DNA from 3 places in the Telluria mixta genome. Region 1 is predicted to be linked to each of the others. Evidence: predicted binding sites of a transcription regulator. Region 1 holds the regulator's gene; each other region holds the start of a gene.
The links. Region 1 encodes sigma-54, which starts transcription at its own class of promoters, with help from an activator protein. Its sites were predicted from a motif close to TGGCANGNAANCTGCTTT; they were not measured.
Positions count from the first base shown of each region.

Region 2: the regulator sigma-54 is predicted to act here: its motif matches at 2,736-2,753, upstream of glnA (type I glutamate--ammonia ligase).
Region 3: the regulator sigma-54 is predicted to act here: its motif matches at 3,616-3,633, upstream of P0M04_RS02900 (ammonium transporter).

Region 1 covers NZ_CP119520.1:1,507,014-1,512,090, forward strand. The annotation lists gene P0M04_RS06615 (enoyl-CoA hydratase/isomerase family protein) at 1-547, opposite strand, end outside; gene hpf (ribosome hibernation-promoting factor, HPF/YfiA family) at 650-1,009, opposite strand; gene P0M04_RS06625 (RNA polymerase factor sigma-54) at 1,087-2,601, opposite strand; gene lptB (LPS export ABC transporter ATP-binding protein) at 2,604-3,398, opposite strand; gene lptA (lipopolysaccharide transport periplasmic protein LptA) at 3,395-3,961, opposite strand; gene lptC (LPS export ABC transporter periplasmic protein LptC) at 3,975-4,598, opposite strand; gene P0M04_RS06645 (KdsC family phosphatase) at 4,607-5,077, opposite strand, start outside.
Region 2 covers NZ_CP119520.1:585,327-590,403, reverse strand. The annotation lists gene P0M04_RS02560 (TAXI family TRAP transporter solute-binding subunit) at 1-840, shown strand, start outside; gene P0M04_RS02555 (NHL domain-containing protein) at 841-1,944, opposite strand; gene P0M04_RS02550 (rhodanese-like domain-containing protein) at 2,045-2,503, opposite strand; gene glnA (type I glutamate--ammonia ligase) at 2,821-4,236, shown strand; gene P0M04_RS02540 (DUF4124 domain-containing protein) at 4,504-4,914, shown strand; gene glnL (nitrogen regulation protein NR(II)) at 4,919-5,077, shown strand, end outside.
Region 3 covers NZ_CP119520.1:656,791-661,867, forward strand. The annotation lists gene P0M04_RS02885 (TIGR03118 family protein) at 1-275, shown strand, start outside; gene P0M04_RS02890 (NRAMP family divalent metal transporter) at 280-1,569, opposite strand; gene P0M04_RS02895 (DUF885 domain-containing protein) at 1,645-3,456, opposite strand; gene P0M04_RS02900 (ammonium transporter) at 3,677-4,882, shown strand; gene P0M04_RS02905 (MHYT domain-containing protein) at 4,883-5,077, opposite strand, start outside.

The DNA of each region.
Region 1 (5,077 bases):
AGATCGCGTCCGCCGCGCCGATGGTCACGCCCGTCACGCCGAGGTAGTGGCCCAGGCGGCCCGGTGCATGCGAAAGAAAATGGCTGCCGCCCACGTCCGGGAACAGGCCGATGTTCACTTCAGGCATGGCGATCTTCGAGCGCTCCGTCACGATGCGCAGGCCGCAGTCCGGCCCGCCCTGCGCGATGCCCATGCCGCCGCCCATCACGACGCCGTCCATCAGGGAGATGAACGGCTTCGGATAAAAGTGAATGAGGTGATTGAGCGCGTATTCCTCGGTGAAAAAATCTTCCAGCAGCGGGCTGCCCGTCTGCGGCGTGGCCCTGCCCGCTTCGTGGAAAAAGCGGATGTCGCCGCCGGCGCACAAGGCCTTGTCGCTGCTGCTCTTGATGACGACGGCGTCGATGCCGGCATCGATGCGCCAGGCGAGCAGCGTGGCGGTGAGCGCGCGGACCATGTCCAGCGACAGCGAGTTCAATGCCTTCGGGCGGTCCAGGGTGATGATGCCGGTGCGGTTGGCGACCCGCGATAAAACGTAGTCGGTCATGTCTCGTTGTTATTGAAATAATCAGACCGACATTGTAGCGCCCATAAAAACGAAAAGGGCGCCGATGCGCCCTTCGTTTCTGGTGCTACTGCACGCGTGGCATCACGCCGCGGCGGGCTCTTCCTCCCCACCCTCGGACATGCGCTTGATACACGCGTTGTCATGATCCTTGAGCATTTGCTTGTATTTGACGACCTGGCGGTCCAGGCGGTCCATCAACATGTCGATCGCGGCGTATAGGTCGTGCGCGGCACTGGCGACATGGACGATCTTGCCCGCGAGGCGCAGGTTGATCTCGGCTTTCTGGCGTTTTTCTTTCTCGGTGAGATTGTCGATGCAGAGGATGACGTGGGAGTCGATCACTTGATCGAAATGACGGGTGATGCGTTCGAGCTTGTTCTGTACGTATTCTCGGATGGCTGGAGTTACATCGAGATGATGTCCGCTGATTGTGAGATTCATACACACTCCTTTGAAGATGCACTGCCGTCAAGTGCGCGCATCCGGCGCAATGGGCCAGTGGTGTTGCAAGAGCTTTGCTACAGGGATTTGCGGAGACTAACGGGTGGGATCTTCAGCGCCTCACGGTACTTCGCAACCGTGCGTCGCGCGATAACCATTCCCTGTTCCCCTAGCATCTCCGCGATCTTGCTGTCGGATAAAGGGTTCTTGGGGTCTTCTGCTCCTGTCAGTTGAACGATGAGTGCCCGTATTGCCGTCGACGATGCTTCGCCTCCCGCTTCGGTGGCAACGTGACTCCCGAAGAAATACTTCAACTCGAACATGCCGTGCGGGGTCAGCATATATTTCTGAGTTGTGACTCGAGAAATTGTGCTCTCGTGTAGACCTAGTGTATCAGCTATCTCACGTAAAACAAGGGGCCGCATCGCGACTGCGCCATGGGAAAAAAAGTTGCGCTGGCGATCGACAATTGCCTGAGCTACACGGAGGATCGTGTCGAAGCGCTGGCGCATGTTCTTGATGAGCCACTTGGCTTCCTGCAACTGCGCGTTCATCTGCGTTTCCGATTTGCCCTGCTTCATCAGCGAGGCGTACAGGCTGTTCACGCGCAGGCGCGGCATCACTTCCGGATTCAGTTGCACGCTCCAGCCATCCTTGGCGCGGCGCACGATCACGTCGGGAACCACGAAGTCCGACACGTCCGACGCGAACGCCGCGCCCGGATGCGGATTGCACTGGCGGATGACGGCCTGGGCTTCGCGCAGGTCTTCGTCGTCGCAATCGAGCGCCTTCTTCAGCTTGTTGAATTCGCGCTGCGCGAACCACGTCAGGTATTTTTCGACGATGACGAGCGCCATGCGCCGCGTGACCATCGGCACACCGGGCATGCGGCGGATCTGCAGGGCCAGGCATTCGGCCGCGCTGCGCGCGCCCACGCCGGGCGGGTCCATGCTTTGCACGAGAGCGAGCGCCGTGCGCAATTCCTCGAACTCGATTTCCAGTTCTTCCGGCAGGCGCGCGTGGATGTCTTCCAGCGGTTCTTCCAGATAGCCGTTGTCGTCGAGCGCATCGACGACGAGCTCCACGAGCGCGCAGTCGCGCGCCGCGCAGCACGTCATGCGCACCTGTTCCATCAAATGTTCGCGCAGGGTGACGGGGCTCGCCTCCAGCTGCGGGCGGCCGTCCTCCTCCTCGCCGCCGCCGCTGCCGCTGCGGCCGTATTCGCCCCAGTCCTCGCCGCCTTCGCCGCCACCTTCTCCGCTGTCGCCGCCGGCGTCACCGCCTTCGCCATTGCCGCTCTCGGCGGGCGCACTGCCGCCTTCTTCGCCGTTGCCCTGGGCGGCGGGCGCCTCGCCCGCCTGCGATGACGCCGGCGCGCCGATGGTGGCGTTATTTATGGCACCGTCCGCCAGCAGGCGCACGGAGCGGTCGAGCGGATCGTCGAGCCGTTCGAGCAGCGGATTCTCGCTCAGGACCTGCTCGATTTCCTGGTGGAGCTCGAGCGTGGACAGCTGCAGCAGGCGGATCGACTGCTGCAGTTGCGGCGTCAGTGCAAGGTGCTGTGAGGTCTTGAGTTGCAGCGTCTGTTTCATGACTACATTCGGAAGTGTTCGCCCAGGTAGACGCGGCGCACCGATTCGTTGGCGATGATGTCGTCGGGTCGGCCGGATGCCAGCACCGCCCCCTGGTTGATGATGTAGGCGCGGTCGCAGATGCCCAGCGTCTCGCGCACATTGTGGTCCGTGATCAGCACGCCGATGCCGCGCTCCTTCAGGAAGCGCACGATACGTTGGATCTCGATGACGGCAATTGGATCCACGCCGGCGAACGGTTCGTCCAGCAGCACGAAGCGCGGATTGGTCGCGAGCGCGCGCGCGATCTCCACACGGCGGCGTTCGCCACCGGACAGCGACAGCGCCGGACTCTCGCGCAGCTTCTCGATCTGCAGCTCGGCCAGCAGCTCGTCGAGACGTTCGGTGATGCGCGCCTTGGTGAGCGGCTTGCCGTTCTCGCGCTGCAATTCCAGCACGGCGCGGATGTTCTCTTCCACCGTCAGCTTGCGGAACACCGACGCTTCCTGCGGCAGGTACGACAGACCCAGCAGCGCGCGCCGGTGGATCGGCAGGCTCGTGATGTCGGTGCCGTTGATGTCGATGCTGCCGGCGTCCGACGGCACGAGGCCCACGATCATGTAGAACGACGTCGTCTTGCCCGCGCCGTTCGGACCCAGCAGGCCGACGACCTCGCCGCATGCGACCTGCAGCGACACGTCACGGACGACGAGGCGCTTGCCATAGCTCTTCTGCAGCCCCTTGACGACGAGCGTGCTGCCGCCGCATTCGGCCGGCGGCGCCTGCGTCCCTGCTTCCATCGTGCGCGCCTCCGTCATTGCTTGCCTGCCGGAGCGGGGGCCGGTGCCGCCGTCGCGCGGCGCGGCTGCAGCGTGATGCTGCCGCGGCCGTTGCCCGGCTTGTCCGTGCCGTTGGCGTCGTTCAGGCCAAGCAGCTTCTCGTTGCGGTTGTCGTAGGAAATGAATTCGCTGGCCATCTCCTGCGTGACCTTCTTGCCCTCGAGCTGGCGGATGACGGCCTTCGAGAACAGCTTCACGAGGTCGCTGCGCTCGTCGTATTCGATGCGCTGGGCCTGGCCTTCGCCCCACAGGTCGGGGCCGCCGTCGCGCTTCTGGCGGAAGGTCGCGAGCTTGCCGGGATTGGCCGTGAGGATGAAGGTGCGCCAACCGTCCGGCGCTACCTTGACCTCGGCGCGGTCGGATTTCAGGATCATGGTGCCGCGCGTGATGATGACGTTGCCGGTGGCGACGTAATTCTGCGTCACCTGGTCGACGTTGGCGTTGTCGAACGCAATGTCGACGGGCTTGAGCGCGTCCGCCTTTTCGGCCGAGGCAGCCAGCGGCACCAGCAGGAAGATGGCGGCGGCGAGTATTTTTTTCATTCGATTGTCCTCTCTAATGGCTTGCCTGAGGGCTTGCGCGCGACTGGCGTGGCGGATAGGTCATCTTGCCGCGGCCACCCAGCGCGATCTGCTGCGTGGCGTTGTTGGCCACCATGCCCACCGCGTCGACCGATGCGGCGCCGAGCGTCATGTGGACCGGCTTGTCGGTCTTCGCGATCTCGTCGTCCGGCAGGATCGTCAACACCTCGGTGCGGATCCGCATCGGCTCCGCACCCGGGGCGGCCGGACGCCGGATGTCGACGTTGCCCGTCAGGTCGATCTGGTTCTGGTTCTGGCTCACGAGCGCGCTGTTGGACGTCATCGTCATCGGCGGATGCTCGTCGGTGAGACTCTGCACGACCGGCTTGTCGACGAGCGCCGTATTGTCGACCGGGCGGTGCGTCAGGCGTTCGCCCGAGATCACGTAGCGCGGCTTGCCGGCCTCCGACATGCGCACCCAGCTGAAGTTGTCGACGATGTAGTCCGGCTCGTTGCCGGCATTGAAGCCCGCCGCGTTCTCATCGCCCTGCATCACCTGCACGAGCCAGAAGCTGCCGAACGCGCAAAACACGGCGAACAGCATCAGGAGCAGCAGGCGCCAGCGGTGCGCGGTACGCTTGTAGCTTGCGGGAGCCATGGTTTCTCTTATCCGAAGTAAGGCGCGAGCGCCTGTTCGTAGGTGCCCTGGGCACGCATCACCATGTCGCAGACTTCGCGCACGGCGCCGCGGCCGCCCGGGTTCTTCGTCACATAATGGGCGCGGTACTGCACTTCCGGATGCCCGCTCGGCACCGTCACCGCAAAGCCCACACGTGTAAACAGCGGCAGGTCGATCACGTCGTCGCCGATGTAGCCGCACTCCTCCGCCGTCACGCCGGTCTTGTTCAACAGCTCGGCGAACGCGAGGCGCTTGTCGTGCTGCCCCTGGAACACGTGCGTGATCCCGAGATCGCTAGCTCGCTTGATGACGATGGGCGACGTGCGCGCGCTGATGATCGCCGTCTGTACGCCGGTGCGGTTCAGCAGCTGGATGCCGAGGCCGTCCAGCACGTAGAACGTCTTCGTGACTTCGCCGTCCGGGCCATAGGTCAGGCTGCCGTCGGTGAGGACGCCGTC
Region 2 (5,077 bases), 920 kb from region 1:
AACGGCCTGGAGCCGCGCCAGCTCAGGATCTCCGCGCTCGAGAACACGCCCGCGACGGTGGAATTGCTGGCGGGGCGCATCGACGGTCTCGTCTTCAGTTCCGCGCCGGAAGCGCCGCTGATCCAGATGCTGCTGCAGACGCCGGGCATCCGCCTGTTCAACTTCCGCCAGGCCGAGGCGTACACGCGCCGGCTGCCGTTCCTCACGCACGTCGTGCTGCCACGGGGGATCGTCGACCTCGGGCGCGACATCCCGGCCCAGGATTTTCACCTGATCGCGCCCACGGCCACGCTGGTGGCGCGCGACGACCTGCACCCGGCGCTGATCGACCTGTTCGTGAAGGCGGCCACCGAGATCCACGGCGGCACCGGCTGGTTCCAGCAGCAGGGGCAATTCCCGTCGCCGCGCTACACCGAGATCCCGGTGGCGCGGGAGGCGGCGAAATACTACCGCGACGGTCCGCCGTTCCTGCAGCGCTACCTGTCGTTCTGGCTGGCGAACCTGTTCGACCGGCTGTGGGTCGTCGTGGTGGCGCTGGCGGCGCTGATCATCCCGCTGTCGAAGATCGTGCCGCCGCTGTACGTGTGGCGCATCCGTTCGCGCGTGTACCGCTGGTACGGCGAGTTGCGTGCCGTCGAGCAGGCGCTGGAAAACGCGAAAGACGAACACCGCGACGAAGCGCAGGCGGAGCTGCTGCGCCGCCTCGACGGCATCGAGCAGCGCGTCAACCACATCTCGATCCCGCTGGCGTACGCGGATGCCTTGTACGGCCTGCGCAGCCACATCAACTTCGTGCGCCAGCGCGTGCGGGTCACGCTGGGGCCGAAGAGCGCCGCGTAATTACGGCAACACGATCTTCACGACGGCATTGCCCGACGTCGCGTACAGGTTGCCGCTGCCGTCGATCGCGATGCCGCGCAGCTGCGCGAAGCTGCCGGGCAGCTTGCCCGTCCTGAGCGTCGTCGACTTCGACGTGCCGGCCGGTGTCGTGACGGTGCCGTCCGGCGTCGTGATCTTGCGTATCGTGTTGTTGATGGCGTCGGCGCCGTACAGGTTTCCGTTCTTGTCGATGGTGAGCGCGACCAACTGCTGGAAGCGGGCGGTCGACGCGTTGCCGTCGGCATTGCCGGCCTGGTTGCGCGAACCGACGAAAGACGTCAGGGCGGTGGCGCCGGACGTTGCGCGGCTGAGCGTCCGGGTCAGGTCGGCGACGTATGCCGTGCCGTCCGGATCGACGACCACGCCGCGCGGCACCAGCACGCCGGTGCCGTAGACGGGGAAGACGGCGCCGGTTTCCAGCGTCCTGGCGTTGCTCGGGTTCGAGATCGGAATGCGCCGCGTGTCCACGCCTGACGTGACGAACAGATTGCCGTCGCCGTCGGCCGCGATCCCCGCCGGGTAGTTCTGGACGTCGAGGCCGAAGTTCCCGAACGACAGCGTGGTGACGGTGCTGACGGTGCCGTCCATCGTGATCTTGCGGATCGAGAGATTGTCGATGACGTACAGGTCGCCGTTGCCGTCGATCGTGATGGCAGTCGGCTGCGTGAAGCGGGCGCGGTTGCCCTTGCCGTCGGTGGTGCCGCTGGAGTTGGCCACGCCGGCGAACGTGGTGACCGTGCCATCCGGCGCGATCTTGCGGATCGTCAGATTGCCTTGGTCCGCCACGTACACGTTGCCGTTCGTGTCGACCGCGAGGCCGCGCGGCGTATTGAAGCGGGCGGACGTGCCCTTGTTGTTGGCGCTGCCGCCAGTGACCGGATCGCCCGCCAGCACGCTGATCCCGGTGCTGGGGCCGCTATCGCCACCGCTGCCGCCGCTGCCGTCGTCCGTCTCGCGCTTCGGCCCGCCGGGGCCGCATGCGCACAGCAGCGCCGCGACGCTTGCGCACAGCAGGCGCACACGCAGGCGGGAAGAGTGCGTGCGAACAGCGGATTCGATTGTCATGGCTCCATCTCCAGGTCAGCAGTGAGCCCGCATGCTAGCACGCGCGCACCGCGCGGAATCTCTGCGATTCTCACGGTGCGGCCGGGAAAGGAAGTGAACCTCAGGCGCCGATCCAGGGCAGGCCGGCCTTGCACCAGCCGCCGACCGTCTTGCGATGGCCTTCCGGATCGCGGTCGCCTTCGAAGCCTTCCAGGATGTCGAATGCATTCGCATAGCCCAGCTCCGTCGCGGTGCGCGCCGCGTGGCGCGAGCGCACGCCGGAGCGGCACAGGAACAGCACGACGTCGTCCGGGGTCGCCACGTTCTGCAACTGCGTGGCGAAATCGGGGTTCGGCGCACCTCCGGGGTACAGCGTCCATTGCACCGCACCGTGCTGGGTCTCCGGGATCGCCGGGCGGCCGACCCAGTCGCGCTCCGCATTCGTGCGCACGTCGACCAGTTTCACCCTGGGGTCCGATTGCAGGAGTTCGAACGCTTCCCGGGGCGTGACGGCGCCCGCGTACGGCTGGCCGGGCGTGCGGCCCCGGGCGTTGGCGAGGATCTCGTCGGTCGTAGTCATGTCATCAATTCCCTGTAGGCTGGTTGCGCACCGTCGCGGGTCGTTGCCAAGCTTGACCTCGCACTTTTGGTGCATCGCGCATTAGTTTGGTGCATACTTAATAAATTGCACTTGTTTGGTGCGTATGCATGAGTTTGCATCAATATCGTGCACGCTTAAGGTGTCATTGATTTTAAGGGGCAAATTGAGCGGCCTCAAAGTAATCATTATTTATTTGCTCATGGAAAAATGCTGGCATAATTTCTGCTTAGAAGGTTATGCGCCTGTCGCATGCTTGGTTGGCATCGACACCCCTTTTTGACTTAGGAGATATTGGAATGGCAAGGACCGCCGCAGATGTAATGCAGATGCTGAAGGACAACGAAGTCAAGTTCGTTGATTTGCGTTTCGCCGATACCCGCGGCAAGGAACAGCACGTGACCGTTCCCATCTCGCACTTCGACGAAGACAAGTTCGAATCCGGCCACGCGTTCGACGGCTCGTCGATCGCCGGCTGGAAAGGCATCGAAGCATCGGACATGCTGCTGATCCCTGATCCGAACACCGCGAACATCGACCCGTTCTTTGAAGAGACCACCGTCTTCATGCAGTGCGACGTGATCGAGCCGTCGGACGGCAAGGGCTACGACCGTGACCCGCGTTCGATCGCCAAGCGCGCCGAAGCGTACCTGAAATCGTCGGGCATCGGCGACACCGCCTACTTCGGCCCGGAGCCGGAATTCTTCATCTTTGATTCGGTCCGTTGGAAAATCGACATGTCGGGTTCCTTCGTCAAGATCGATTCGGAAGAAGCCTCGTGGTCGACCGACAAGGAATTTGAAGGCGGCAACAGCGGCCACCGTCCGACCGTCAAGGGCGGCTACTTCCCGGTCCCGCCGGTCGACAGCTTCCAGGACATGCGTTCGGAAATCTCGCTGATCCTCGAATCGCTGGGCATCCCGGTCGAAGTGCACCACCATGAAGTGGCGGGCGCCGGCCAGATGGAGCTGGGCACCAAGTTCTCGACGCTGGTCGAGCGCGCCGACTGGACCCAGAACCTGAAGTACGTGATCTGGAACGTGGCCCACAGCTACGGTAAGACCGCCACCTTCATGCCGAAGCCGATGAACGGCGACAACGGCTCGGGCATGCACGTCCACCAGTCGATCTGGAAAGACGGCAAGAACCTGTTCGCCGGCGACGGCTATGCCGGCCTGTCGGAAACCGCGCTGTTCTACATCGGCGGCATCATCAAGCACGCCAAGGCCCTGAACGCCATCACCAACCCGGGCACGAACTCGTACAAGCGCCTGGTGCCGGGCTACGAAGCCCCGGTCAAGCTGGCTTACTCGGCCAAGAACCGTTCGGCGTCGATCCGCATTCCGCACGTGGCGAACCCGAAAGGCCGCCGCATCGAGACCCGCTTCCCGGACCCGCTGGCCAACGTCTACCTGTGCTTCGCAGCCCTGCTGATGGCCGGCCTGGACGGTATCCAGAACAAGATCCACCCGGGCGAAGCCGCGACGAAGGACCTGTACCACCTGCCGCCGGAAGAAGACAAGCTGATCCCGACGGTCTGCTCGTCGCTGGAAGAAGCGCTTGACAACCTGAACAAGGACCGCGAGTTCCTGACCCGCGGCGGCGTGTTCAGCGATGCCATGCTCGACGCCTACATCGACCTGAAGATGCAGGAAGTCCAGCGCCTGCGCATGACCCCGCACCCGGCCGAATTCGACATGTACTACTCGTCGTAATTCGTTGGCATCACCCAGTGCCGGAATGGAAACGAACGGCACTGGAGTGTATCCACACGGTAACGAAAACGCGGGGAAAGCCAGCCGGCTGCCTCGCGTTTTTTACTGGATGGGGTATAGTCGGAAGCTTCCCAACCATGCATCCAGACTGACCTGATGCGAATGACAAGCTGCTTCCTCCTGCGTCTGTTGTTGCTCGCAGGACTTGCCGCGCATGAGGCGCGGGCCGATTCCATTATTTATAAATGCGTCGCCCAGGATGGTCGGGTGGAGTTTACCGACATCAACAAGCCAGGCTGCAAGGTGCTCGACCTGCCGGGCTATGTCGCGTCGACCCCGGCACCGGCGCCACGCGCCGCACCCGCGGTGACGATGCGCCAGGGAGCAGGGCGCCCGGCGGCAAGCGCGCCCAACCCCGCGGGGTTCCCGCGGGTGGACGGTGCCACGCAAAAGGCACGCGACGACGACCGCCGCGCGATCCTCGAGGACGAATTGCGTGCCGAGGAGCGGAAGCTGGCGGACCTGAAGCGCGACTATAACAACGGCGAGCCGGAACGCCAGGGCAACGAAAAGAATTACGCGAAATACCAGGAACGCGTGGCCCAGATGCGCGACAACATCGGCCGCAGCGAAAAGAACGTCGAAGCGCTCAAGCGCGAGATCGCCAACATCAAATGACACCATGAACGGGACATCGGCCCATCCTCTCCAGCACGACCGTTTCGCAGGCCTCGACATGCTCGCCTCCGCCGTGCTGGTGGCGGATGCCGATGGGCTCGTTCGCTACGCCAACCCGGCCGCCGAGCACCTGCTCGACATGTCGGCCAAGTCGCTGTCGCGC
Region 3 (5,077 bases), 850 kb from region 1:
GGGGTATCGCGCTGGCGCCCGCGAACTTCGGGGATTTCAGCAATGCGGTGCTCGTGGCGAACTTCGGCGACGGCAAGATCAACGCCTACAACCCGTCCAACGGCGCGTTCATCGGCACCCTGTCGAAGGCCGACCGCACGCCGATCGTCATCGACGGCCTGTGGGGCATCGCGTTCGGCAACGGCGTGCAGAACCAGCCGACGAACACGCTGTTCTACACGGCGGGGCCCGCCGACGAGTCGCACGGCATCTATGGGCGGATCGACATGCAGTAAGCGCTCAGAGGAAGGACGCGAACATCGCGATCGTCGCTGCCGCCATCACGCCGGTGCACAGCCAGCCCATGGCGCGCAGGCGCGGCGCGATCGTCAGGTTGCCCATGATGCGCGGGCTCGACGCCACCAGCATCATGATCGCCATCACGGGCACGGCGATGACGCCGTTCAGTACCGCGCTCCAGTACAGCGCCTTGATCGGGTCGATCGGCATGAAGTTGATGCCGACGCCCGCCAAGGTGGCGACGATGATGATGCCGTAGAACTTGCGCGCGGCCGAAAACTCCGCGCCCAGGCTGCTCTTCCAGTGGAACGTGCCGGCCATCGCGTACGCGGCGGAGCCGGCCAGCACGGGGATCGCGAGCAGGCCCGTGCCCACGATGCCGAGCGCGAACAGGACGAACGCGAGCTCTCCAGCGACAGGTTTCAAAGCCGATGCGGCCTGCGCCGAGGACTGGATGTCGTGCACGCCCTGCGCGTGCAGGGTGGCGGCGGTGGTGAGCATGATGAAGAACGCGACGCTGTTCGACACGCCCATGCCCACGAGCGTATCGAAGCGGATGCGGCTGAACTGGCGCTCCACCTGCTCGGGCGCCTGCCGCAGCGGCTGGGCGGCATCGTCCGCGCGCAGCTCTTCCACTTCCTGCGACGCCTGCCAGAAGAACAGGTAGGGACTGATCGTCGTGCCGAACACGGCGACGATGGTGGTGAGGTAGTCCCTGTTCCACGCGATATGCGGCCACACGGTGGACTTCAGCACCACGCCCCACGGCACGCGGACGACGAACACGGTGGCCACGTACGCGAGCAGCACGAGCGTGAGCCACTTGAGCAGGTTCACGTAGCGCTGGTAAGGGATGAAGACCTGCAGCAGCACGGACAGCACGCCGAAGCCGACGGCATACCACAGCGGCCGGCCCGGCACGACGAGCGACATCGCCTCGCCCATCGCCGCCACGTCGGCCGCGATGTTGATGACGTTGGCGACGAGCAGCAGGCCCACGATGCCCCACACGACCCGGCGCGGCGCGTAGCGCTGCAGGTTGGTGGCGAGCCCGCGCCCCGTCACGCGGCCGATATTGGCGCTGATGACCTGGATGGCGGCCATCAGCGGATACGTCAGCAGCAGTGTCCACAGCAGGTTGAACCCGAACTGGGCGCCGGCCTGCGAATACGTGGCAATGCCGCTCGGGTCGTCGTCGGCCGCGCCGGTGATCAGGCCCGGACCCAGCTTCGACAGCCAGGTCGAGGCTTCCGGCGACGGTGGCGCGATGGTGGTCTCATCGGATTTCATGAAGACCATCATGCACTCATGTGGGGCGTGAATATGTACGGTTGCGCACACTGTGCACGAACCGTAATACTCAGGTCATTTTTCGGCCGCGATCCACTTCTCCACCTGCGCCTGCAAAATCGGCAACGGCAACGTCCCATCCCCCAGCACCACCTCGTGGAACTTCGCGAAGCTGAACTTCGGTCCGAGCGCCTGCTGCGCCCGGGACCGCAAATCGAGGATCTTCAGCGCGCCCACCTTGTACGCCAGCGCCTGGCCCGGCCACACCATGTAGCGCTCGATCTGGTTCGACGCGCGTGCCTCGTTGTAGCCCAGGTTGTCCATCATGTACTTGACCGCCTGCTCGCGCGACCAGCCCTGCGCGTGCATGCCCGTGTCGACGACGAGGCGCACGGCGCGCAGCAGTTCGTCGTTCAGGTGGCCGTAGTATGCGGCCGGATCGTCGTACAGGCCGAAGTCGCGGCCCAGCGTCTCGCAGTACAGCGCCCAGCCTTCCGTATAGGCGGCGGCGCTCGGGTGCTCGGTGAAGAACTTGCGGAAGTCCGGCAGCGGCAGCTCCTTCAGCAGCGCCGCGTGCAGGTGGTGGCCCGGCACGCCCTCGTGCAGCAACAGGCTCGTCATGCCGACCGTGCTGTACTCCTTCGGGTCGTTGACGACGGCCCAGAACACCCCCGGATGCGAACCGTCGGCGGCGACGGGCGTGTAGTGGTCGGACGCCGTCGCGCGGGTCAGTTCCGGCTCCAGCTGGATGTCCAGCTTCGCCTTCGGCAGCAGGCTGAAATACTGCGGCAGCTTCGCTTCCACGGCGGCATAGATGGCGCGGTAGCGGTCCAGCACCTCCTGCTCGGTCTTGAACGGCTTGAAGCGCGATTGCGCGGCCACCCATTGCGGGAAGGTTTTCAGGGGGCCGTCGTAGCCCAGCTTCGGCGCCAGCGTCGCCATCTGCTGCTGGATGCGCGCCACTTCCTTCTCGCCCAGCGCGTGGATCTCCGCCGGCGTCAGGTCGAGGTTCGTGTTGTTGCGGATGCGGGCCTGGTACCACGCCGCGCCGTCCGGCAGCGCGCCATAGCCGGCCGTCGTGCGGCCCGCGGGCAGGTAGTCCTTCTCCAGGTACGTGTTCAGGCGCGCGAGCGCGGCGTCGATCTTTTGCGCGGCCTGGCGGTAGCCGGCCGTGAGCGATTTTTTATCCGCGTCGGAGAAACCGGCCGGCAGGTTCTTGATCGGCGTGTAGAAGATGCTCGCTTCCGCGTCGCTGGCGGCCAGCTGGCGGAACTGCGGCAGCATCTTGGCCGTGATCGCCTTCGGCTGCACGACACCCTTCCTGACGCCCTCCTTCATGTTGGCGATGGCCTGGTCGATCCATGCGGGCAGCTGCTCCAGGCGCGAGAGATACGCGCGGTACTGGGCCGGCGTCTCCAGCGGCTGCGAACCCGTGCCGCTCGCGTAATTGGCCAGGTTGCTCGGAATGTTGTCGAAGTGGTTCAGCGGCAGCAGGTGCTCGGGAAAGCGCGCGAGGTCGAGCTGGGCGCGGATCTCGAAGGCGAGGATGTCGTAATTCAGGCGCGCTTTCTCCGAGAGATGCGTCTTGTCGATCTTCTGCAGGTCGTCCAGCAGCTTGTGGTTCTGCGCGAAGTAGCGCGCGCGGACCTTCGGGGCTATCGCCATGCCGATCTGGTCGTCGTAGCGGCCGTCGCCATTCGCGGTCGCATACAGCAGCGGGTCGAACCGGGCACGCGCATCGTAGAAGCGGGCGGCGACGCGGTCGACCTGGCGTTCGGCGGACGATGCGGAAGCGGAAGCAGTGGTTGCGGCGGCGTGGGCGGACAGGATAGGTGCGCCGGCCGACAGCAAAGCCGCGAGGATGGCGGCGTTCAGGGTACGGTTCATGGGTCTCCTTGTGGGTGAATTTCCTGAAAGCATACTACGACTTGCCGAACCGACCACACCTCCCCATTTTGGCGCAAATACGCACCGCAACGGTGCTTGTGCACGTTTGCGGGGCAACCCATCCCGCATGCCCACCGGGAGTGCGCCTCTTCACCAAATTGGAACGTTTATTGCTATCCAGAAGTGCAATCAAACCAACTTGCACTTTTTTGGAGTACGCATGGATGCATTCAAAAGCGGAGCGGACGCGCTCTTCATCTTGCTCGGCGGGATCATGATCCTGGCGATGCACGCCGGCTTCGCCTTCCTGGAACTGGGCACGGTACGCCGCAAGAACCAGGTCAACGCGCTGGTGAAAATCCTGATCGACTTCGCCGTCTCCACCATCGCCTACTTCTTCGTCGGCTATGGCATCGCCTACGGCATCCACTTCATGGGCGCCACGAGCACGCTGGTCGCCAAGAACGGCTACGAACTGGTGAAGTTCTTCTTCCTGTTGACGTTCGCCGCCGCGATCCCCGCCATCATCTCGGGCGGCATCGCGGAACGCGCCAAGTTCCACCCACAGATGGCCGCCACCGCCCTGCTCGTGGGCTTCGTCTATCCGCTGTTCGAAGGCATCGCCTGGAACAACCGCTTCGGCATCCAGGACTGGCTCGCATCCAGCTTCGGCGCGTCATTCCACGATTTCGCCGGTTCCGTCGTCGTGCACGCCGTCGGCGGCTGGGCCGCGCTGCCGGCCGTGCTGCTGCTGGGCGCGCGCCGCGGCCGCTACACCAAGGACGGCCGCATCTCGGCGCACCCGCCGTCGAATATCCCGTTCCTCGCGCTGGGCGCGTGGATCCTCACCGTCGGCTGGTTCGGCTTCAACGTGATGAGCGCGCAGACGCTGGACAAGATGAACGGCCTCGTCGCCGTCAACTCGCTGATGGCCCTCGTGGGCGGCACCCTGACCGCCTTCGTGCTGGGCAAGAACGACCCGGGCTTCGTCTACAACGGCCCGTTGGCCGGCCTCGTCGCCGTGTGCGCGGGCTCGGACCTGATGCACCCGATGGGCGCGCTCGTGACGGGCGCGATCGCGGGCGCGATCTTCGTCGTGATGTTCACACTGGCGCAGAACCGCTGGAAGATCGACGACGTGCTGGGCGTGTGGCCCCTGCACGGCCTGTGCGGCGCGTGGGGCGGCATCGCGGCCGGCATCTTCGGCAGCCAGGCGCTGGGAGGACTGGGCGGTGTGTCGCTCGCGTCGCAGATCGTCGGCACCCTGCTGGGCGTGGCCATCGCCGGTATCGGCGGCATCATCGTCTATGGGTTGTTGAAGGCGACCGTCGGGCTGCGCCTGGACGCGGAACAGGAATTCGATGGCGCCGACCTGGCCATCCACCGCATCAGCGCCACGCCGGAACGCGAAACCACGTTCCAGTAACTACGCCTCGCGCGCGGCGGCCACCGCGCGCCGGATCGCGGCCGCCAGCGCCGCCGGCTCCACGGGCTTGGCGAGATAATCGGTAAAACCGGCCTGCAGTGCCTTGCTGCGGTCGTCCTGGCGCGTAAAGGCCGTCAGCGCGATGGCAGGTATGTCCGCCGTGGCCGCGCGCCGGCGGATGCGCCGCATCAGTTC